One region of the Gilliamella sp. Gris3-2 genome, then DNA from elsewhere that is predicted to be linked to it. Evidence: riboswitches for the same ligand, from Rfam matches in the RefSeq annotation. Region 1 holds a riboswitch; the other holds the start of a gene.
What was found. A riboswitch is a leader RNA that binds a small molecule or an ion and turns the genes downstream of it on or off. The one in region 1 is predicted to bind preQ1.
Positions count from the first base shown of each region.

Region 2: linked by a shared signal. The riboswitch ahead of queD (6-carboxytetrahydropterin synthase QueD) and the one ahead of queF (preQ(1) synthase) in region 1 are both predicted to bind preQ1.

Region 1 is NZ_LZHB01000028.1:108,584-121,379, reverse strand. Features, by position in the region: gene A9G32_RS05315 (hypothetical protein) at 1-378, opposite strand, end outside; gene A9G32_RS05310 (7-cyano-7-deazaguanine/7-aminomethyl-7-deazaguanine transporter) at 694-1,374, opposite strand; gene queC (7-cyano-7-deazaguanine synthase QueC) at 1,421-2,077, opposite strand; gene queF (preQ(1) synthase) at 2,104-2,577, opposite strand; PreQ1 riboswitch class I at 2,581-2,625, opposite strand; gene A9G32_RS05295 (DUF1090 domain-containing protein) at 2,791-3,240, opposite strand; gene coaA (type I pantothenate kinase) at 3,259-4,194, opposite strand; gene yihI (Der GTPase-activating protein YihI) at 4,363-4,863, shown strand; gene hemN (oxygen-independent coproporphyrinogen III oxidase) at 5,189-6,559, shown strand; gene A9G32_RS05275 (hypothetical protein) at 6,759-7,568, shown strand; gene rsmC (16S rRNA (guanine(1207)-N(2))-methyltransferase RsmC) at 7,679-8,719, opposite strand; gene A9G32_RS05265 (DNA polymerase III subunit psi) at 8,808-9,215, shown strand; gene rimI (ribosomal protein S18-alanine N-acetyltransferase) at 9,184-9,645, shown strand; gene A9G32_RS05255 (thiamine diphosphokinase) at 9,681-10,301, shown strand; gene A9G32_RS05250 (hypothetical protein) at 10,391-11,170, shown strand; gene A9G32_RS05245 (surface-adhesin E family protein) at 11,171-11,683, shown strand; gene cyaY (iron donor protein CyaY) at 11,783-12,094, shown strand; gene uvrD (DNA helicase II) at 12,171-12,796, opposite strand, start outside.
Region 2 is NZ_LZHB01000071.1:21,886-34,681, forward strand. Features, by position in the region: gene coaE (dephospho-CoA kinase) at 1-525, opposite strand, end outside; gene lexA (transcriptional repressor LexA) at 782-1,408, shown strand; gene A9G32_RS10215 (hypothetical protein) at 1,490-1,864, shown strand; gene hisM (histidine ABC transporter permease HisM) at 1,992-2,711, opposite strand; gene A9G32_RS10225 (ABC transporter permease) at 2,718-3,401, opposite strand; gene A9G32_RS10230 (lysine/arginine/ornithine ABC transporter substrate-binding protein) at 3,405-4,193, opposite strand; gene clpB (ATP-dependent chaperone ClpB) at 4,619-7,189, opposite strand; PreQ1 riboswitch class I at 7,475-7,520, shown strand; gene queD (6-carboxytetrahydropterin synthase QueD) at 7,524-7,946, shown strand; gene A9G32_RS10245 (7-carboxy-7-deazaguanine synthase QueE) at 7,949-8,563, shown strand; gene A9G32_RS10250 (DUF1176 domain-containing protein) at 8,672-9,739, shown strand; gene pgeF (peptidoglycan editing factor PgeF) at 9,883-10,653, opposite strand; gene rluD (23S rRNA pseudouridine(1911/1915/1917) synthase RluD) at 10,659-11,633, opposite strand; partial or broken gene bamD (outer membrane protein assembly factor BamD) at 11,726-12,448, shown strand; gene leuS (leucine--tRNA ligase) at 12,788-12,796, shown strand, end outside.

The sequences.
Region 1 (12,796 bases):
AGGTAAATGAATTGGCGTCATCGCTGAGTTATTATTTTGTGGAGTGAAAACTTGACCGTCCGATAACTTAATACTTATTAAATCATCAGTTGTAGTTAATTTAGTGACGCCACCATCAAGCGTCAAATACGGCGCAGAGCCGTTAATAACCTGTGAGGTCCGAGCTAACAACGCCTGCGAACTCACTGAATATGGCAATAACAACAATGGTGCAAAAACTATGGCTAATTTGGATAACAAGTTGGAAATCGACGGCAATCTTGGCGATTTCGCTAGATTTGATAATAAAAAGCAAAATGGAGTTTGTTTTTGATTACGGTAAAACTTAAATAGATTTAAGGTATAGCACTGCCAATGCCTGTTATTATTATAGCACACAATATCTAACCTCCTGTTAATTTGTGTTTTATTTTTATAGTTGTTTATTTTTTAATGAGCTGCGTTTTGCCATAAAATAATCAAAATTATAGCTAACTAAATACTAAAGCGCTAGTTTTTGGCAAAATTTTCTAAAAACCTAGCACAGGATGCAGAATGAAGCCTTCGGCTGCCCGACGCAGGATAAAAGGCTATATTGACCTTTGAGTGTTGTGAAATATTAGTGTATTTTTCAATATTAAACATAAAACTCATCAAAAAAATAAATGAGTTTATGTTTATTTAGGTGAGTAACTAAAATTTAGATTTTAATGATTAATTGTTTCTAGGCATTGCAACTAACTTTTTTAGGATAAAATTGAGAATGACACCATAAAGTGGCAAAAAGAATAATCCGCAAATTAGAATTTTAAAACTATAGTCCATTAACGAAATTTCGATCCAATGATTTGCCATAAATTCATCGTTACTTTGATAAAATGCGATAGCAAAAAAAACAATAGTATCAATACCATTACCAAATATTGCTGATGCTGTTGGGGCAACCCACCATGATTTGTTTTTTCTTAAATAGTTAAAAACAGTAATATCCATTAGTTGACCAACTAAATAAGCGGCAAAACTTGCCAATGCAATTCGAAATACGAAGCTATTAAATTCCGTCAATGCTGATAATCCAACCCAATGGGTTTCAAAAAATAGTACCGAAATCAGGTATGAAAATAACAATGCAGGAATCATTACAACAAAAATGATTTTTCTGGCTAAACTAGCACCATAAATTCGAATAGTCAGATCGGTAGTTAAAAAGATAAACGGAAAAGTGAATGCCCCCCAAGTTGTTTGAAAACCAAAAATTTCGAATGGAATTTGGACTAAATAATTGCTTGAAGCAATAACTAATATGTGAAAAAAAGCCAACCAGTAAAGCGCTTTTTGTTTTTGTTTACAGGTAAAACTTTTTTCTATCGATTCTGAATGAACATTTAAGTACATCTTTTTTCCTTTTTAATGGGGTGAGAGAACCCAATGATGAATGAATTTATTTAGCTTGAGCCATATATTCTTGTAGGCCCTTATTGCGCAATAAACAACTTGGACACTTACCACATCCCCCTTCAACACCGTAATAACAGGTATGGGTATGTTTTTGAACATAATCAAGATAACCTAGTTTATCAGCCATTTCCCACGTTTGCGCTTTAGTCAAATACATCAGTGGCGTGATGAGATTAAACGCATAGTCCATGGCTAAATTCATTGATACATTCATTGATTTAATAAAGACATCACGGCAATCTGGATAACCACTAAAATCGGTTTCACAAACTCCAATAATAATGTCAGAAATTCCTTGTTGCTTAGCATGACAGCCAGCCAAAAGTAAAAAAAGCATATTACGCCCATCAACGAAGGTATTAGGGTAATCGCCATCTTGAGCGGCTTTAATTTCTTGAGCGTCATCAATCAACGCATTATTTGTAGTTTGTTTGATAACTGATGTATCAATGACAGTTTGCTCTATACCAAGATCATCAGCGATCCATTTGGCTTTTTCAAGCTCTATTGCGTGGCGTTGACCATAGCGAAAACTGATTGCCTGAACGTTTTCACGTCCATAATCAGCAATGGCTTGCAGTAAGCAAGTGGTTGAGTCTTGCCCACCAGAAAATATAACTAGTGCTTTACGAGTTTGCATTAATGTTCCTGTTAAGATAGATTAAATTAGCGATTATCCACTTTTTCTGGATACATGTCGTGATTGGCTAATCGATTAGCCGCAACTTGTTCCCAATGAGTACCCGATTTGCCATAATTGGCATAAGGATCAATCGAAATGCCGCCACGAGGTGTAAATTTTCCCCAGACTTCGATATATTTAGGATCCATTAATTTAATAAGATCTTTCATAATGATATTAATACAATCTTCGTGGTAATCGCCATGATTCCGAAAGCTGAACAGATAGAGTTTTAACGATTTACTTTCGACCATTTTAATATTGGGTACGTACGAAATATAAATTGTCGCAAAATCAGGTTGCCCCGTGATAGGACAAAGACTAGTAAACTCTGGGCAATTAAATTTAACAAAATAATCGTTATTCGGGTGTTTATTATCGAACGTTTCGAGTATTTCAGGGCAATAGGTTGTTGGATAGCGAACAGACTGATCGCCTAGTAGTGTAATTTTACTCATTATTTTTCCTTAGTTTTTTAGCGTGGGAGGTTCACGAACCACGTAACAAGGCGCACACCATACTCTTTTTGCTTTAAAAAGTCTAGTATGACAATAGATTTATAAAAAATGTAAAACTAACACCGTCAACAATAACTATTGATGGTGTTAATAATAAAATATCGTTGAAGAGCAAATAAATCAAGAATCGGGAAATACTCTGCCTGATATCGTTTATTTAGCTCCCAATTCTTTATAAAAATCAGATAATTTAGTTTTAGCTTTATTAAGTTCTTTTTCAGCATCAGCTAATTTTGTTTGTTGTTTGACAATTTTCTGTTCATTATCTTTATCTTTCGCTTTTGATTTTGATTTTGCTTGTTCTAATTCTTTAGTTCTTTCAGCCACTTTATTTGATTTTTCGTTAATCTCTTTTTTATATTTGGCTTCTAAATCATCATTTGAACAATGCTTATTTAAGTTACGTAATGATTTTTCAAGCCCTTGGATTTGATGAGAATTATTATTTTTTTTAGCATAATCAATCTGTTTTTCAATAGCCTGTTTTTTGCTTTCACACGTAAGTCCCTTTAGTTGTTCATTTGAAGCATAAGCACCAAATGATAATGAGATAGCTAACGTAATGACACTCAATTTACTTACTAACCGAATTACTGATTTCATACGAATTTTTCCTTAATTTTATTTTCTTAATTGAACACAATTGACTTTATGATCTTTACCTTTAGTTAGAATAAGGTTCGCTCGTTCTTTTGTAGGTAAAATATTTTCAACTAAATTTAATTCATTAATTTCTCGCCAAATACGATTGGCAATATTTGTAGCTTCATGTTCTGGAAGTTTTGAGTAGTGATTAAAATAAGAGTTAGGATCGCTAAATGCACCCTCCCTAAATTTTAAAAACCGATTTACATACCAATCATGTAATAATGACATATCAGCATCAACATAAATTGAAAAATCGACATAATCCGAAACAAAAACTCGGTTATTCGCTTGTGGATAATTCAGTGTACTTTGCAGTACATTCAAACCTTCAAGAATCAAAATGTCAGGACTATCAATAACGATTTCTTCATCTTCGACAATATCATAAACTAAATGAGAATAAACGGGTGCTTTAACTTGTGCCTGTCCTGATTTTATATCAGCAACAAAATTAAGCAATTTTTTTATATCGTAAGACTGAGGAAACCCTTTTTTATTCATTATTCCATGTTCTTCAAGATATCTATTTGGATATAAAAAACCATCAGTTGTTACCAAAGATACTTTGCGATGTTCAGGCCAACGGGTTAATAATGCTTGTAGTACTCTAGCGGTAGTACTTTTACCTACAGCAACACTGCCTGCAATGCCAATAATGTAAGGTGTTTTTTGACTTTTACCTAAGAATTTAGATAAAACAGCTTGCCGATTAAAATTATTGCTGATGTAATAATTAAGTAATCTAGATAAAGGTAAATAAATTTCACTCACTTCATCCATGGATAAATCTTCATTAATACCTTGTAACGAAACTAATTCTTCTGCTGTTAAAGTCATTGGTACCGTATTACGTAAGCTAGCCCATTCTTGACGATTGAATTTCAGATAAGGGCTTAAGTGATTTTTCATTTTATTGTTCTCTAATTCGGTCTAACAAATTTATTCGTCTCAGATTATACATAAATTTATTTTTTTACAATCTTAAATTAGCATGACGTCTTCATCATAGCTATATTTTGGACTTACTGATAAAATACGTTTGTAAAATGATTAACCCTAATATTAGACAGAGATTTTATGTTAAAAAATAAATCAAAACAGAAAGCTAAAAAAAGCCGTCAAGAGATTAATGAAGAATCTCGGGAACTGAAGCGTAAACGCAAACACAAAGGTTTGCCAAGTGGCTCTCGCTTTAATAAACTAAATAATAATAAAAATAAAAATTCGACAAAAACAACCAAAGATCCAAGAGTGGGGAGCAAAAAACCTATTTCTTTAATTGTTGAAGATTCTAACAATATAGAAAAACCTGTTAAACAATCTAAAACAATTAAAACGATTTTATCACCTCAACAAGAATTAGAACAATTAGAGAACGATCCAAAATTAGATATGTTACTTGATCTAGTCGAGCAAAAAGCCAAACTCACTAAAGATCAACAAATTTATCTTGATAGCAAATTGAATCGTATCGATGAACTGATGCAAGAGCTTGGTTATACTGATGACGACTTTGATGATTTTGATGAATTAGACGAAAAGAAAGAAGATATTGTTAGTTTATTAAAACGAAACTAATAATAGGAAAATATAATTAGCAATCGTGATAGTATGTGTCTTGATATGAGTAGGAATATCATCCAAAAGTAATATTCCTACTGATAATTTAAACTTAGAATCCATTACTTTTATTCAGTCAATTAATAATTAAAAGTGAGCAATTCATAGTGCCAATATTAATTATGTTAAGTTTATATTTTGGGTTATTGATTTGCACATTGTTATATTTAAATAAAACTAATCGAATCAAAATTAAAACCAAAATCAAGAACCAACAAAAAGCAATAGTAAAAACTCATAAAAATAACAACACTAAAGATAGACATAAGCGGAAGTAAAAAGCATGACTGATACGCAATTATGGGATCAAGCGTTAATTGAAAAATATAATTATTCTGGCCCAAGATATACCTCTTACCCTACTGCACTTGAATTTAACGAAAAATTTAATGAGCAAGAATTTTTATCGGCGGCAACTCGTTATCCCACAAAACCGTTATCGCTTTATGTGCATATTCCGTTTTGTCATAAGCTTTGTTATTTCTGTGGTTGTAATAAGCTTATTACTCGCCAAACACAAAAAGTTACCAAATACCTTGACATTTTAGATATTGAAATTGCCGAACGCGCAAAATTATTTAAACATCGCACGGTAACACAAATGCACTGGGGAGGGGGTACACCAACTTTTTTAAACGATGCTGAAATTACTCGATTGATTACCTCGTTAAAAAAGCATTTTAATTTTGTTGCTAATGCCGAACTATCCATCGAAATTGATCCGCGTGAAATAACACAACAAACAATTGACCATTTAGCAAGTGTTGGTTTTAATAGGCTAAGTATGGGAATTCAAGATTTTAATCACGAAATCCAAAGCCTAATTAATCGTGAACAAGATGAAACATTAATACGGTCTCTTATTAATCAAGCACGTAAAAATAATTTTCACTCAATTAGTTTAGATTTAATTTATGGCCTACCAAAACAAACCATTGAAAGTTTTGCCGAAACGCTCAATAAAGTGATTGATATTTCTCCCGATCGTTTAAGTGTATTTAATTATGCCCACTTACCGAGCCGTTTTGCTGCCCAACGAAAAATTAAAGATGATGATTTGCCTAATGCCAATCAAAAATTGCAGATCCTACAAACTAGCATTAAAAAGTTAACCGAAGCTGGTTATCACTTTATCGGTATGGATCATTTTGCTAAGCCCTCTGATGAATTAGCTATTGCTCAACAAGAAAATAAATTGCATCGTAATTTTCAGGGGTATACAACTCAAGGCGATGCTGATTTACTTGGACTTGGTGTGTCGGCCATTAGTATGTTAGGTGATAGTTATGCGCAAAATCAGAAAGATCTAAAAATCTATCAAACTCAGGTTGAGCAAAAAGGACATGGATTATGGAAAGGATTCACCTTAAATCGTGACGATAAGATTCGTCGTGATGTGATAAAACAGCTTATCTGCCATTTTCATTTAGATAAAAATGTTATTGAACAACAATACCAAATTCAATTTGATGATTATTTTGCTGAAGATTTAAAATTACTGGCGCCATTGCAAAAAGATGGATTAGTGACAATCAATAACAATATAATCGAAGTCCAACCTAAAGGACATTTATTGATACGCAATATTTGTATGTGCTTTGATATTTATATGCGAAAAATGGCAAGGCAGCAGCAGTTTTCTAGGGTTATTTAATTTGAAGTCGTTTGTCAAATTGCTGTAAACAATATGAGTAATTCCTACAAAGTAAATATTATGTTAATATTTAGTCTAATTTAATAAAAAATAACAAATAAATTATTTGTTTTATTGTGATTAAAGGTTAGCTTTTAAATTCACAATTTTAGCCTTTAGACATGAAATTTTTATTTTTAATAAGGAGTATATTGATAAAATGGCATTGATGAATAAATTAGTAGAAGTATTTCCAACTCGCTCTTTAAAAGTCATGAAGTTAAAGCAAGAAAGCTCATTACATCAAATAAGAAGATTACTTGCAGCAATACTTCTCTTTGCGTTAGCTTTATTTATGGCCATAAGAAATTATCCTGGATTAATTGATGATTATAAAATATCACAGAATCCAGTTGTGGTTGACTATGATGTAGAAGGAACATGTCGTGCAAGACGTATTGTTGATAACTGTTCAGTAAAAATTACCACTGATACAGGACAAGTTATTAAGCGTGATTATACTTTCATTGGGGGGAAAAAAGGAAATTATCAAGTTGTAACTGTCGCTTCGGCCGATGATCCATCACTAGTAACAATCAATTTAGCTATTGATAATATGCGGACTGTATTTGTGGCTACTACTGGTCTTATTCTTTTGTTGTTGTTGGTTACATGGATGAGTTTAGGATGTTTCTTAAGAACACATAAAATGATAAAAGTTATCAAGGAAATTAACGGGCAAAAATTAACACCTGTTATTGTACCAGTTAAACTAGTCTCTTATGGTAAAATAATAACTGCCTTATATCGTGCAAGCAATGCACAAGGAATAAATGCTAAATATGCAGCCAATTTTAATAAAGACTCAAACGGTGGACCAATCATTATAGGTGATAAGATTAGAAATAAATGTAATGTGTTGGCCGTAGTTGGAGAAAGCAACTCTGTTCCTATTCTTCTTGACCAAGAATTTATGCGCTGTGATTTTACCTATAATGAAATGCAGGCATTAAAAGAAGCTCTCTCTTAATCCAGATATGATATCAAGAATAGTGAAATCAGTTTGTTTTTAAATATTTAAATTTTATACCTAGGGCGATAACATCGCCCTATTTTTTTAAACAAAATAAACAGCACTTATTAATGGCTTGCTAGATAAACCTTAAATTTCGTCGTTTGGGCAATCACTTCAACGCTTTTGAATGTTTCATCTAAAATGGTTTGATACGGTAAAAATGAATTTGCCACAATGCACAAATAACCATTTAATTTTAGGTGTTTTTTTGCTTCTTTGATTAACGTATTAACGGCCGTGTAATTAGTCTGTTTACCATCATGAAAAGGTGGATTCGAAACAATAAGATGATATTTATCATTTAGATTTGAAAAAACGTCACTTGCTACAACTGTGGCATTAACATGATTACGGTTTAACGTGGCTTTACTTGATTCAATTGCTGCACAGCTTACATCAGATAACGTTAGTGCTATATCAGGATTTAATTTACCTAGCACCGTGGACAAAATGCCCGAACCACATCCCACATCTAATACATTACCTTTAATAATATCAGTACGATCCATCAATGCATTTAACAATAATTCACTACCAGCATCTAACCCTTTTTGGCTAAAAACACCAGGTAAGCTTTTTATTTCAATATTCTGATTTTCAATAGTTAAATGATAATTTAACCACCATTCATCAAGATTAAATACTAAACGGCTATCTGCCTGAAAATGATATAAACCACAACGTCTTGCGCTATCGATTTTTTGAATTGTACCAAAATCATTCAATAAAGCTTCCACGCTTTTTACACCTGTTCTATTTTCACCTATGATAAAAATATCACTGTCTTTTGGCATATTATGTAATAAATAAGAAAGCTGAAATTGTGCTTCGTTTTTAGTTTTTGGCCAATAGTAAATCAACGTATTCATTCCAACGTAAAAATCCGCTTCGGGCAATAATGAAAAATAGGTGTGATTGCCTCGTGCACTAGCTTTTAGACGTAAATAAGTATGAAATTGTGTGCAATGAATCTTAACTTGATTTGCCGACATAATAGATGGATAATTATCCTGAATATCACCAGCTATCAGCACATTTTTATCGTTAAAAAATGTTTGGTGACGCTCAAGTACTTGACTTGCTGGGGTAAAAGCAGATGTTGCCATATTTCCTCAATGAAAAACCTTTATAAATTGATGCATTGATTATACAATTAACTATCTTTAATCTCTAATAAAAAACAGTAAGTCAATAATGACACAGCAAGATTGGTACCTAAAACAGTGCAATATAACTCAATACGTTTTGAGGAATGCTAATGTTTTCAAAGGTGAAATAGCGACACAAATAAGTGAAGAAATTAGAATGATTGTAGTTGCAGAACAAAAACCAACACAAAAAATCTATTATGATATTTTAAATGCTATCCATCTAACTGAAGAACAAGTATTGTTTTTAACTCCACAACAATTAATTATTCCTGCTGATGAAATTAAAACAGTAATTTGGTTTATTGATATTACCTTGGATGAGTCATGGGTTAACCCATTAACTATTCAAACAACCAGTTTAAATCAGCTTGCAAAAGCACCACAACAAAAACGCCTACTATGGCAACAATTATGTCAATATGAAAACTATTTCCATCCTCACAGAACATGATTTAAAAAAAGCTTTTGAATTAGAAAAGATTTGCCATGCAATTCCTTGGTCAAAACAAACATTCCTTTCAAACCAAGGTGAGCATTATCTCAATTTTAAAATAACGATTAATAACCAAATAGTTGGGTTTTGTATTTGCCAACATGTAGTAGATGAAGCAAATTTATTTAACATTGCAATACATCCCGATTTTAGAAAGCAAGGACTAGCAAGGAAGCTGCTTAACCATTTAATAGATGCGTTAATTACGATAAAATCGCCCTGCCCAATCTCAACACTTTGGCTTGAAGTCAGACAATCAAATACGGCAGCAATTAAGCTATATCACACGCTGGGATTTAACCAAATAACGATTAGAAAAAATTATTACCCAACAACTAATGGTAAACAAGAAGACGCTATTATCATGGCATATACGTTAGCTTTATGATTCACCAATAAGATTAGCAAAAGGAAAAAAGTGTAATGTCACAAAATAGAGCTTTACTCTTTATCAATGGCGAGCCACCACAACATGACTTTCACCATTTGGATAATTATGCTTATATTGCTTGCACAGATGGGGCTTACCATAATTATCTGTCGACTTTGTCAATCGAACCAAACTTTATTATTGGCGATTTAGATAGCTATAATCCTAACAAAGCAATTCCACCTAAAACTAAAATTATTCATACACCTGACCAAAATAAAACTGATTTTGAAAAAGCAATTTTGTTTTTAGCAGGTAAAGGGGTGAAAGCATTTGATGTTTATGGTGCTAGTGGTCATGCTAGTGATCACTTTTTGGGGAATATTTCTGTTGCAATAAGATATTATCATCAGTATCAAATTACCTTTTATGATAATTATTGCCATTTCTTTTTTGCCAAACATCATCAAGAAATAACCAATGTAAAAGATCATATTATTTCACTAATGCCATTTTCGAAAGTAACTGGTGTAACCATTACAGGCTTTCAATACCCCTTAATTGATGCCACATTATCGCTAGGAGGAGTTGTGAGTTTAAGAAACAAAGCGATTAGTGATTTGATTAAAATATCCTTTAAAAACGGTGATTTAATGGTCTTTGTTGAGAATTGAAATAATGTCAATTGACATTTATATTTACATTACTTTACAATCTTCCTTTACAAAAGAAGAAATATAATTGTGGTTCAAGGAAATTCGCCATGCTTCTCAAAAAAATTTCTGTGCTAGTTTGCGCATCATTCGTTTCTTGTGTATCTTTTGCCCAAACAAATAATATACAGGATGAAACAGATAAGGTAATTGATACATTTTTGCAATGTGATAATCAGTTTTTTGAACAATTATCTAAACATCAAGAGTCAATAAATCAATACGTTGATTTAGCAACCACTCCCGATAATGTAACTTATATTCCTGTTGAATCTATTCAAAAACCCGACAAAAATAAAGTCATGTTTAAAAAACCACTTAAGTATCATGGTTTAGAAATTGTTGGCTATCAAAATATTTATATTTCAACTACTTTATCTGGTCAGTTTCTTTATTGGGGATTTATCTTTGATAACAAGCAAGATGAAATTAAAAGTGCTTTAAGCAATATTAATTGGTTACACTATAGCCAAAATACTTACATAGCAAACGCCAAAATTTATGATAGAAAATCAAAATCTAAAACATGGGAAGATGATATTTATGCCATCGATGGTGTTATTCCAAGGTTTGGTACAATTAATAAAGCGCTTTATTTAGAATCTTCTGCTAATAATCAAAGTAGTATTTTTTGTTCTATTCAAGGCGATTTAGAAAAAGAAACAATTCTTACGACTCGCCCAGATCTAAAACCAATCATCGAAAAACAAGAAGCTGAACTGCAAGAGCGAATTAAAGCAAATCAAGAAAAAATGCAAAAAGAAAAACAACAAACTCAATCACAAGCTAATCCTACAGATACTAACTCAAAAGATGGAGAAAAAATTTAAATGAAAAAGGTCAATTTATTTTTAATTCTCTTTTCTTTTGCAGCATTCAGCCATGCCTCAGGGGAAAAAGCTAATATCGATACAAAAGCAAATGAAAATACTTCTGTTGAAAGTTTAAAAGATCCAAGAGTAGGAGAACAATTCATTCCAACATCAAAAACTAACGACAATAATACTATTGGCTATTCATTTTTAGATAGAAAATCGATCAACCTTCACCCTTTCAACTCCAAAATTCGTGTATTTAGTGAAGTGACTAATTATAGCCCAGCATTGGTACAAAAAAATGATGATGGTACAGAGACACCTTATCATTCCATAAGGATCGAATATTATGCCAATTGCGACAAAATGGAGTTAGCAAAAGGAAAGCTTAGAACAATCGAAAATAATTTTGGTGATGGAAAATTAGTCAACACAATTGAGATAGCAAACCGTTGGATAGCTATCACTCATGATAACGAGCAATATAAGCTACTTACTATTGCCTGTTCCTTACCACTCGCTAATTAGTAAATCAGTACCTACTTTTACTCTTGCCACCTTGCTGTGGCGGAGTATATTCATTTATGTTAATATCGCTCTATTATTTATTTGAATGAATATCTCTTTATGAATATCACACAATTTCATACCATTACCGAACAGTTATTCAACAAAATCGAACTATTCTTGGATAATTATGTAAATGAGCATGACATCGATTTAGATTATGAAACAAACGGCAATGTTATCACCATTAGTTTTCCCAATGGCAGTAAAATCATCATTAATACCCAAGAACCACTCTTTCAGGTATGGTTAGCCACTCAAAAACAAGGTTATCATTTTGATTACATCGATAATAATTGGATTTGTAATCGTACCGACAAGTCGTTTAATCAGATTTTTTCTGAATCTGTAAAAGAACAAGCTGAGCTATAATATATAAAAAATGGGAATTAGTTTAACAATTAATTCCCGTTCAAGAAAGTAGTCACAAATTTTACTTAAAAGAAATCTACAATAAAGTAAGATTTGCTAATTTAACTACTAGCCATTTTATACCTTCATTAACAAAAGCTATTTGTACTCGCTTATGATCACCTTCGCCATCAAGATTAACAATAGTTCCTTCACCAAAACGTTTATGTAACACTTTACGACCTAATTTGTAACCATCACATTGAGGCTTCTTTTTAGGAGGAGACTTTATTTTTTCAGGCGACATTGTTCCTTGATAACTAATTTCATTTAATTTATCAATGGGTAATTCAGATAAAAAGCGTGAAGGTAAATTACGTTCTTCATGACCATATAGACGCCTTATTTGAGCTAATGATAATGTTAGATACTTACGTGCTCGAGTAATGCCAACATAGGCAAGACGACGCTCTTCTTCAAGTTTATCGAAGTCTTGAGAAGATCTTAAGTCTGGGAATATGCCCTCTTCTAGTCCTACAATAAAAACATTATCAAATTCAAGACCTTTGGCAGAATGTAGAGTCATTAGTTGAACTGTATCTTGTTCACTAATTACATCTCGGCTTTCTAATGACGTATATGCTAAAAATGATTCTAACACAGTTAATGCCTTACCCGTTTCTTTATCTTGAATAAGGTTATTTTCATTAAAGCGATAAAACT
Region 2 (12,796 bases), on a different contig from region 1:
ATTAACTATAATATCATCAGCATAAGATAAACGTTTCTTTAAAGATACTTGTGACTGTATCATCTTTTTAGCTAATGATTCACTAATATTATCCCTTTTTACTAATCGTTCCAATTGTAGTGAAAATGAGGTATCAATTATCAGCACACGATCAGCCCAAGTATGCAAATTGTTTTCAATCAATAACGGCACAACCCAAATTAGATAGATTTTACTTTGCATAGCAATTTGTGTTTGAGTTTCTTGTTGAATGATGGGGTGCAACAAATCATTAAGCCAGAGCCGTTCATGCTCATTATTAAAAATAATTTCGCGGAGTTGACTACGATCAAGTTCTCCATTAGCGAGTAAAATTTCTTGGCTGAAATGCTTAACAATTTGGTTAAACGCATAACTACCAGGTTGCACAACTTGCCTTGCAATAATATCTGCATCAATAATAGGCACGCCTAATTTGGCAAACAAATCAGCAATAGTGCTTTTACCGCTGGCAATACCACCACTGAGCGCAACAACATAAGACATAAAGCAAATTCCAATCCAACAAAAAATTGCTTTATTATAACATATATATAAGTTGATTAAATAACACTAATAAGGAGAAAGATTCAGTTGTTAATTAACTATTGCATTTCCAGAATAATTCACAAAATTAGCGCATAATAACAACAATCCCCCCAAAATTTACCACCAATTGAAAAATAAATTAAATAAAACAGTTGTTTTATATTATTAGCTGTATATAATTACATATATCTGTATATAAAAACAGGAATATGTAATGAGACCATTAACTGAGCGCCAACAACAGATTTATGATTTAATAAAAGATAACATTCAAAATACTGGTATGCCACCTACACGTGCTGAAATTGCCCAGAAATTGGGGTTTCGATCTGCCAACGCCGCCGAAGAACATCTGAAAGCCTTAGCTAAAAAAGGCGCAATTGAAATGATCGCCGGCTCATCACGCGGAATTCGCCTTTTACTTGAAACACCTATTGAGCCAAACGAACAGGATGGTTTGCCCCTTATTGGACAAGTCGCGGCTGGTTCGCCAATATTAGCGCAAGAGCATATTGAAAGCCATTACCAAGTTGATCCTTCACTATTTAAACCTCGCGCAGACTTTTTATTAAGAGTGCAAGGTATGTCAATGAAAGATATTGGTATATTTGACGGTGACTTGTTGGCTGTACATAAAACCCAAGACGTTAAAAATGGACAAGTTGTTGTAGCTCGTATTGATGATGAAGTTACAGTTAAACGCTTGTCGCGTAAAGGCAAGCATGTACATCTTCTTGCCGAAAATGCCGAGTTTTCGCCAATCAAAGTTGATTTAGAACAGCAAAATTTTGCTATTGAAGGATTAGCGGTTGGTATTATTCGTAACGGATCTTGGATGTAAGCAAACTCATAGACGCAAGTATATAGAAGTATAGCCAAAGTTAGTATAAAATAGCACTTAACTAACGTGTGGGAGATTACTATGTGGCTATTTTGGTTATACGAATTTTTAGGGTTTATTGCAGTTTTATTACTCGTTTTTGGGTACTGCCGTTTTAGAGGGATCGGTTTTTGGCTTTTTATTTGGAAACATCTAAAATGGGTTGCTTTAGCTGTATTAATTACTTGGTTAGGTATTGCATTACTTTGTCGCGTTGATTTATATAATGCAACTCACTGTTATTTTAGAGGCGAAAGTATGCGAGCTAACACAAAATATTCTATCTTTTTAGGCGAATGCCAAGTAGAAACTCCTAGCGGCAGTTATGTTCCTATTGAACGAGCTAGAGCATTACCTGGCTCAAGTCACCATGATGATGATGCCGACTCTACAAACGATTTTTATCCTATAAATTAACATGTTGTCAAATCGACAAACAACCAAAATCCGGCAAATGTCATTACAATTGTCGGATTTTTATTTTGATAGATCAATAACCTTATAAACGAATTGAGAAAATTATCCGATAGTCTAAATCAATTTATTAACTGATTTGCATATTAGCCTGCTGAAAAGCCAAATAACGTTGCTCTAACTTTTTGAAACTAAAAATCAATGTAAAGCTCACACTAAGATAAATCACTGCTGCAATACCAAAAGCATGAAAAGGTTGATAGGTTTCGGCATAAATATCGCGCGCAATCTTCATCACATCAGGCACAGTAACAGTAAAAGCCAGTGCAGTTGAATGCAACATAAAAATGACCTCGTTACTATAAGCTGGCAATGCAATACGAAATGCTCTTGGAAAAATGATATAACGATAAAGTTGAAAACGATTAAAACCAAGTGCTGTTGCAGCTTGAATTTCGCCATTTGGCACATTCCGCATAGCTCCAGCAAAAACTTCAGTAGTATAGGCGCAGGTATTTAGGGTAAAAGCTAACACTGTACAATTTAAACCACTTTGAAAAAAATCGCCTAACCAAGCATTATTTTTAACCACACTTAAGGTATATATACCAGTGTAAATAATCAATAACTGCACATATAAAGGCGTACCTCGAAAAATATAAGTAAATAGCCAAATAGGTAGTTTAATCAGTTTATTTTGTGCATTTCGCCCTACCGCTAACGCTAGCGACAAAATTCCCCCCATTAAAACCGATAAAATAAAAATCCACAGCGTCATCGCAAGACCAGTGATATTATAACCATCGGTCCATAATAGTGATTGCCAATATTGTTGAATAATTTCTAACATGAGTTCTTATAATTTAGTTTTAGTAATGCCAATAGAATAATGCCGTTCAAGCCACCATAAAATGATATTAGATATTGATGTAAAAAACAGATAAAAAGCCCCAGCAATCAAAGCAAATAACAAAGGTTGGTACACAGCTTCACCTGCATTTTTAGTAGCTTTGACTAAATCCGATAACCCCAATAACGACACTAATGCTGTAGCTTTTAACACCACTAACCAATTATTAGCAATACCTGGCAGGGCAAAGCGCATCATTAAAGGAAACATTACATACCCAAATACTTGCACTTTACTTAAACCAAGCGCTGTTGCTGCCGCTAAGGTGTTTCTAGAAACAGCAAGATAAGCTCCTCTAAAAGTTTCGGTAAAATATGCCCCATAAATAAAGCCTAACGTAATAATACCAGCGATTAAAGGATCAACTTCAATAAAAGGAGCGTTAAAATAATCAGTTATATTATTAACCAAAAACTGCAAGCCAAAAAAGATTAGCATCATCAACACTAAATCGGGTACACCTCGAATTAACGATGTATAAGCCTGACAAAGCACATTACATACTTTTGAATGACTCAGTTTACCTAATGCACAAACAATACCAAGTATCATGGCCAGTAGTAGCGATGTCAATGCTAAAATAATAGTCAACCATGCACCTTGACAAATTAAAGAAATATACCCCTGCATGGTTTATTTTTTATTACCGTACACATTAAAATCAAAATACTTATTGTTGATTTTTTGGTAGGAGCCATCAGCTAAGAGGTCTTTTAAAGCTAGGTTAAAGGCTTCGCGCAACTCATTATCATTTTTACGAAAACCAATTCCTACTCCAACATCAAAGTAGTTCGCATCGGTTAGAGCATCCCCAGCAAAAATAAAACCTTTACCTTGTGGCTGTTTTAAAAAGGCATAACTGCCAGTGACTTCATCTTGCAATGCCGCATCTAAACGACCTGCCACTAGATCAGAAAATACTTGTAACTGATTTTGATAAGGCACAATAACTACACCGTTCGGACGCCACATCTCGTTGGCGAAATGTTCTTGCGATGTACCTTGCTCAACACCAACACGCTTACCTTTCAATGACTCAGCATTAGGCATTAAATTAGTACCCTCTTTAACAATCAAACGTGAATAAGTCATAAAGATTTCGTCAGAAAAAGCGATCTGTTTTTTACGTTTTTCGGTCATCATTAGCGAGGACGAGATAATATCAATCTTTCTTGATAATAACGACGGGATCAACGCATCGAAGTCGGTCGATTGAAAAGTACATTTAATATTGATCTTTTCACACAATGCTTTCGTGAGTTCAATGTTGAATCCAGTAACTTCACCATTAGCATCAATAAAATCAAAAGGCGCATAGGACGTATCCGAACCAACTTTAATCGATTCAGGTAAGGCAGCATAACTTGCCATTGGCAAGCTTAAACAACCAAAAATAACTAATTTTTTTAATAAATTCTTCATGTTTAATCTTTCCTTTTTTATTTAAGGCAATAATATAACGTGTTCTAAGGTAATTTTATAATAAAAAAAAGTTATTATTGTGGTGTATAAAATTAGAATTACTTAATGGCAAAAACGCTAGACAAAATAGTTAAAGTTGTTACTTTTAACAACTAACAAAAAGCTAGTTTGATTATGCTTTGGTTGCAAAACCTTGAAAACGGTTTTAAAAAAATTTTGTCAAAAAGTTTCAGGTAACTATATGTTAAAGTATAAAATGAGTTGTTTTGTTGGGTTCAGGTTTGTGTTGTTGTTATTTTATTCATCAGACATCCATTTTGCGAAAATAATGTTTGTCTGATTAAATTCTAAGTATTATAGGTAAACTAAATTGTATCAAGTATAAAAAACCGACCATAGAGGTCGGTTTGTCTTTTGAAGTTTTATCACTGTTGGGCTTCAATGTTGCCGCCAACTAAATCTAGATGAATAGTTTTACCTGGGACTAATTTACCTGACAGTATTTGTTGTGCCAATGGGTTTTCGATCTCTTGTTGGATCGATCGTTTTAACGGTCTTGCGCCATAAATTGGGTCAAAGCCAACCTTAGCTAACTGTTCAAGTGCAGCATCCGAAATATCCAATTGGTAACCGCGTTCTTCTAAACGTTTTTCAACGTGTGCTAACTGAATTTTTGCGATCGCTTTAATGTTTTCTTGACCTAATGGGTGGAATACCACTGTTTCGTCAATACGATTGATAAATTCTGGTCTAAAGTGTTTGGTTACAACCGTCATCACTAGAGATTTCATTTCGTCATAACTTAGTTCAACTTGACCTTGAATTAGGTCAGAACCTAAGTTTGATGTCATAATTATGACAGTGTTACGAAAATCAACTGTGCGACCTTGACCATCTGTTAAGCGCCCATCATCCAATACTTGCAGTAAGATATTAAAGACATCTGGGTGTGCTTTTTCGACTTCATCAAGTAAAATTACTGAGTATGGTCGTCGTCTAACTGCTTCGGTTAAATACCCCCCTTCTTCATACCCAACATAACCTGGAGGCGCACCAATTAAGCGAGCAACGGAGTGTTTTTCCATAAACTCTGACATATCTATACGCACCATAGCATCTTCGCTGTCAAACATAAAGTTAGCCAATGATTTGCAAAGCTCGGTTTTACCGACACCCGTTGGTCCTAAGAATAGGAATGATCCAATCGGTTTATTTGGATCTGAAAGCCCTGCTCGGCTACGTCGAATCGCATTTGCAACCGCTAATACTGCTTCATTTTGACCTATTACACGTTTATGTAAGGCATCTTCCATGTGCAATAGTTTATCTTTCTCGCTCTCAAGCATTCTAGAAACTGGAATACCTGTCGCTTTAGATAATACTTCTGCAATTTCGTTATCGGTCACTTTGTTACGCAATAACTTCATGGTTTTGCCTTCTAACTGCGTTGCTGAAGCAAGTTTCTTTTCGAGCTCTGGAATTTTGCCATATTGTAATTCTGACATTTTGTTCAAGTCGCCAGCTCGACGAGCTTGCTCTATTTCAGTACGTGCCTTTTCTAGTTCTGCTTTGATGTTTTGAGTCCCCGAAACAGCTGCCTTTTCTGACTTCCATTCTTCTTCAAGTGAAGCATATTCCTTTTCTTTTTCAGAAAGTTCATCATTTAACATTTGTAGTCGCTTTTTACTCGCATCATCAGATTCTTTTTTAAGCGCTTGTTGTTCAAGTTTAAGTTGAATTATGCGCCTTTCAAGTCGATCTAAAGATTCTGGTTTTGAATCCATTTGCATACGAATACTTGATGCGGCTTCGTCAATTAAATCAATCGCTTTGTCAGGTAACATGCGATCAGAAATATAACGATGCGATAATGTAGCCGCAGCTACGATTGCAGGATCGGTTATTTGCACATGGTGATGCAGTTCATAACGTTCTTTTAAACCACGCAAAATAGCGATCGTATCTTCAACTGTTGGTTCGGCAACATAGACTTTTTGGAAACGACGCTCTAACGCAGGATCTTTTTCAATATATTGACGGTATTCATCAAGCGTTGTTGCTCCCACGCAGTGTAATTCACCGCGAGCTAATGCGGGTTTTAACATATTACCAGCATCCATTGCTCCATCGCTTTTTCCTGCGCCAACCATGGTATGGATTTCGTCAATAAATAATATAATGCGACCTTCTTCTTTTGCTAAGTCTTTAAGCACGGCTTTTAGGCGTTCTTCAAATTCCCCTCGATATTTGGCACCAGCAATTAATGCACCCATGTCTAATGATAAAACGCGTTTATTTCGTAATCCTTCAGGGACTTCACGGTTAACAATGCGTTGTGCTAATCCTTCTACAATAGCAGTTTTCCCTACACCTGGTTCCCCAATTAATACTGGATTATTTTTAGTACGACGTTGTAATACCTGAATAGTTCGACGAATTTCTTCATCACGACCAATAACAGGATCAAGTTTACCTTGTTCTGCTCGTTGAGTTAAATCAATGGTGTATTTTTTAAGTGCACCGCGTTGATCTTCTGCATTAGGATCGTTCACGTTATCGCTACCTCTTACTTGATTAACTGCTTGGCTAAATTTATCTTTATTAACACCTGATCTTTTAAGAAGATCGCCTAAACTGCCCTTATCTTCTAAAGCGGCTAATATAAAGAGTTCTGATGAGATATAGCTATCACCGTTCTTTTGGGATAATTTATCGCAAAGATTTAATACTCGAACAAAATCTTGCGATGGAATAACATCTCCACCCACACCTTGAACTTGGGGTAATCGGTCAATAGCTTGAGCTAATTCTTGTTGTAAATTAACAATATTTGCACCTGCTGCAATCAATAAAGGCATTACACTACTCCCTACTTGATTAAGCATGGCTGATAGGACATGCACAGGCTCTATATATTGATTGTCTTTACCTAATGCCATTGACTGCGCATCAGCTAAAGCTTGTTGAAACTTATTTGTTAGTTTATCTAACCTCATAGTGTTTATCTCCTGAGCAATAAATTTGGATTAAACGCTTAACACATTTAATCCATTTGCATGTGATCTAAATGAGTGTTGCAACCTAAATTTCAAGAGCAAAGTTAAAATATTTTTTACAAAATTTATACAACAAAATTATCAAGTATGTAAGAATTAATTGACATAAAAATAAAGCTGTTTGCAATTCAAGCAATTACATCTAAATTTCGTTTTAAGATATACTGGTAAGATGACAAATTCACTTTTATCCCTTATATTGTTACCTTTATTTTGTTAGGTTCGCTAACCGTGGTTCGTAACCCATCCCACGAAAAAAAACTAGGAATATAAAATGTTCAAAATAGCCAAAGAGTTTCAATTTGATGCTTGTCACATGTTAGATGGGCACAATAAAAAGTGTCATAATCTGCACGGTCACACTTATCGCCTATTTGTTGAAATTAGCGGAGAGCTTATTGATAACGGCTCAAGCCAAGATATGGTCATGGATTATGCCGATTTAAAGCTAATAGTTAAACAACATATTGTCGATCCGTTAGATCACGCCTATCTTTACAATCAACATAACCCTAATGAGTGCCGTATCGCGTCGTTACTACAAGAAATGGATCGTAAAATTTTTGCCTTTCCCTGTAGAACCACCGCAGAAGGAATGAGCAAATTTATTTTTGATTGCTTATCGCAATATTTGCCTGTTTCGATGATCAAACTATGGGAAACGCCAACTTCATATTGTGAATATCATCGGAGTTAATGATGATTGAATTTCGTATTGTTGAAATCTTCGAATCCTTACAAGGCGAAGGTTATAATACTGGCATGCCTGCTGTTTTTATTCGTTTTGCAGGATGCAATTTAAATTGTGCCTGGTGTGACACTAATTTTCGAAAATTTACTCGATTCACGTTAGATGCTTTAATGACTAAAGTGAGCGAATATAAAAGCAAAAATATTATTATTACAGGTGGCGAACCAACAATGGTTAAAGCGTTACCTGAATTGCTTTTGCCACTCAAAAAAGCGGGTTATTTCATCGCCATTGAAAGCAACGGTCTTGGTAAAGTCGATCCGCTTATTGATTATATTGCGCTAAGCCCTAAATTTTGTTATCAGTCACGCTATCAAAAAATAGTACAACCAATAGCAAATGAAGTACGCATAGTAGCCGAAAATCACTGCGATTTTATTCCTTTTTGCCAATATATCGAAACTCATATTCAAGCCAAACGCTATTATCTATCTCCTTGTGAAAAAGATGGTGCATTTAATATGTTTGAAACGATAGAGTTGTTAGGAAAAATCAACCAAAATCGACTGAATAATAAATGGCTTTTGAGTGTGCAAAGCCACAAGTTTGCCAATATAGAATGATAAATTAGTACTAAAGAGAACTAATTAAATATTCATAAAATCAAGAAGTTTTATTAATTTTAATTGAATAATTGTTTAATCTATAATAACCTCATATAAATTATTTATATGGAATTAACTGTCATGCGTTTTTGCTATTGTTTATTGCTAACTTTGTTTACAACTCCAGTTATAGCTTGGGATATAGTTTGTGATAATACTTTAACTTGTCGTGTTATAGAATATAGTGATATATCTGATACAGGAGTGATAAAATCGTCAATTTTATTCCAGCGAAAAGCGGGGGCCAATCAGCCAGTTGAAATTTATGTTAGAACAAAAAATAACAAAGAAGAAGATGAAGAAGGTATTGAAATTAAAAACACTCAACAATTAGATAATTCATTGGCTGCATTCATTAATCAAGAGTATTTAGGCGAATTAAAAGAAATACAAAATAATATTTATCAGTTGTCACAATTCCAAGCTACAAAAATTATTCAAGCATTTACAAAAAATGAGAAAGTTATATTCCGTAACAGTAGAAGTCAATCATTTTATACCAATGGCGGATTTTATGATGTCATGTTAACAATGGACAAAAAACAAGGACGGGTTGGTACAACTGGCGCAGTTATAGCACATGGTAATAAAAATGAATCAAACGTTTATGCACCAATACCTGTACCAACTATAAAAAAAGGTAAAGTAATTGCTCCAGAACAAAGTCAAGAACTTAATATCAATGAAGTAATTAAAATATTCCCTCAATTCAAAAAACGCTATATACATGAAGCTAAATGTGATGCTTATGATTTAGAAGATCCTTATTATGATGAAACACAAGGATATGATAAAAGATTTCGGTTAATTAAATTAGATAATAAGCACGATTTACTTGAAACTAGGTGTTGGTTTAGCGCATATAACTCAGGTAACGCCTATTGGATAATTTCCAACACTGCTAAACTAAGTAATAAAAATATAAAATTTATAAATAATGAGGGCAATACATACAAAAATGGAACAATATCCAGTATAGCTAAGCTAAGAGGTGAGGGAGATTGTTTAGAAAAATCTAGCTGGACTTGGAATGGACATAAATTTATGCTTTCCTCTAATATAAGTACAGGTGAATGCTTAGGTTTTGACGGTGGGGCTTGGGAATTACCTTCTTTTGTTAGCGAAATAAAATAACAATTGAACAATAGAAAGCCTTCAGATCTTATGGCGGTTTAAATATTATAATTTTATATATTAACATTTACCGCAGATCTTTATACTATAAATATTTTACAAAGCAGCTAAAAATTGAAGGTTTTTAGCTTAAAAAAACTCTTTTATTCAAACCAGATCATTGATGCCATTCTACCAGTTCTATTTTCACGTCGATAAGAGAAGAATTCATCTTGTTCAGTATAAGTACAATAATCACCACCAAAAATTTGCGTTACTCCTACTGCTTGTAAACGTTGTTTGGCAATTAGATATAGATCTGCTAGGTATTTTTGTTCAGTTGGGTTGATCAATTTAAACGCTTCTTGTGCTTTTGGATCGACTTTTTCAAATTGTTGTTTGACTTCAATACCTACCTCAAATTTTTTGACACTAATGGCTGGTCCCATCCAAGCAATGATGTTTGATGGCGAGCTTGAAAATTTTTTGATTGTTTCTTCTAATATACCATTACATAATCCTCGCCAACCAGCATGGACAGCTGCAACTTCGTCACCTTTTGTTGTACAAAAAAGGACAGGCATGCAATCTGCGGTTAACACCACACTAACTTGCTTAGGTTGATTGGTATATGATCCATCAGCTTCAAAAGTTTGATAAGAATCGATGTTACCTGTTGGAGGCTGTAAAGCAATTTGTGATATATCAAGCACTGTTGTGCTGTGAGTTTGCGTTAACCAATACGGTTCGCTTGGTATTTGTTCGGCTTGAATAATTCTTCGGCGGTTTTCAGCAATATGTTCTGAATTATCACCAGTTCGATTTCCCATATTTAAACTTACAAATGGCGCTAAACTAACACCACCAGTTCGTGTTGAAGTAAAGGCATGAATTTTTTTTGGGGCTGTCCAATATGGGTAAATCGATTTAATCATATTCATCACCAATCTAGTTCATCTTTATGCTGTTCGGTATCTTCTTGTAAAGCTTGTATTAAATTTTGCATATCTTCAGGAATAGGAGCATGCCATTCCATTTGTTCACCTGTTATAGGATGATATAATCGCAACATGGTAGCGTGTAATGCTTGGCGATTAAAATCGCGTAAAGTTTGAATAAAAGATTCACTAGCCCCCTTAGGCGGCCTTGGTCTTCCACCGTAGAGTGGGTCACCAATTAGTGGGTGAGCAATATGTGCCATGTGCACTCGGATTTGGTGAGTTCGCCCTGTTTCTAAGCGCAATCGCAAACGTGTATGTAGGCGATATTTTTCCATCACTCTATAATGGGTAACCGCTGGTTTACCCGTTGGGAATACAGCCATATGTGTACGTTTGGTTGGATGACGGGTGATAGGCTGATCAACGGTTCCTCCTGCGGTAATAATCCCAATGACCACAGCTTCATATTCGCGTGTAATTTCGCGTAGTTGAAGTGATTCGACCAAATGTGTTTGTGCCATAATAGTTTTAGCTACAACCATTAGCCCTGTTGTATCTTTATCTAGACGATGCACAATACCTGCGCGGGGTACGCGTGCTATCTCAGGATAATAATGCAATAAGGCATTTAATACCGTACCATCAGGATTACCTGCTCCAGGATGCACAACTAAATCACGAGGTTTATTAATCACCAAAATGTCATCATCCTCGTAAACAATATCAAGCTTTATATCTTCCGGTTGATGATAAGTTTCTTGTTCAATTTCAGCATTAATAGTTATTATTTCGCCACCGAGCACTTTTTCTTTTGGTTTATTAACGATAACATCGTTGACAGTGACTTTATTATTAATAATCCAATCTTTTATTCTTGAGCGTGAATAATCAGGAAAAAGCTCGGATAATGCTTGATCTAAACGCATTCCTAGTTGACTTTGTTCGATTTTAGTTGATAATTTTAACTCATGCATGTGTAATTTATCTATTTTAAGCTGTTATGTTTTAGAGTATTATATACTAATCATCGCCTTTAATGTTTAATTATATTTGGATCAAAAACTGAATGAAATTGCGTTTACACTCTTTGCTAGCTATCGCTTTAAGTGGCATGCTAATTGGCTGTACTTCTTCCAAGCCCGATGTTGAAAATGTACCCGAGATTGAACTACATAACAAAGCGAAGTCTGAGCTTGAAAATGGTAATATTAAATCCAGTATTGCTATATTAGAGTCCTTGGACAAAAATTATCCTTTTGGTCCTTATTCTCAACAAGTTCAACTTGATTTGATTTACGCTTACTATAAATCAGCTGACTTACCGTTAGCAATTGCGTCAATTGACCGTTTTTTGAAATTGAATCCAACGCATCCAAATATTGATTGGGTTATTTATATGCGTGGCATTTCAAATATGGCACAAGACGACAATATGATCCAAGGTTGGTTTAATGTTGATCGTTCAGATCGCGATCCCGATTATGCTTCAGCTGCATTTAAGGACTTTTCTTATCTACTGTCTAGTTTTCCAAACAGTCAATATGCAGCCGATGCGCAAAAACGCCTTGTATTTTTGAAAAATAGATTGGCTCGCTATCAGTTAAAAGTCGCACAATTCTATACAAAACGCGGTGCTTATGTAGCTGTGATTAATCGCGTGACTGAAATGTTAATTATGTTTCCAGATACCGATTCAACTAAAGAAGCATTGCTTTTAATGCGTAATGCTTATAATGAATTAGGCTTAGTTAATGAAACCCAAAAACTTGATCAACTGATTCAAGCAAATCTTAAAAACATGCCTAAAGAAGAACAACGATCATTCTTATCACGTTTAACTAGCGTCTTTAATGGTGGTTAGGCTTTTTTAATTAAGATACCTACCTTTAATTGCTATTTAATCACACTTAAATAGCAATTAATTTAACTTTTTGTATCCCTTTCACCTTAACCTATTAAAGGTTTGTTATTTATTAAATATCAGTAATAAAATATGCTCAATAACTTAGAATTTATCATAACAAGAAATCAATGTCTTACTTCATATATCGTTTGTAAAACGAATCAATAACCAATACAATTAGCAACATATTTTTATTAGTAATAATAGATAGGACATTAACTCGTCATGCAAGAA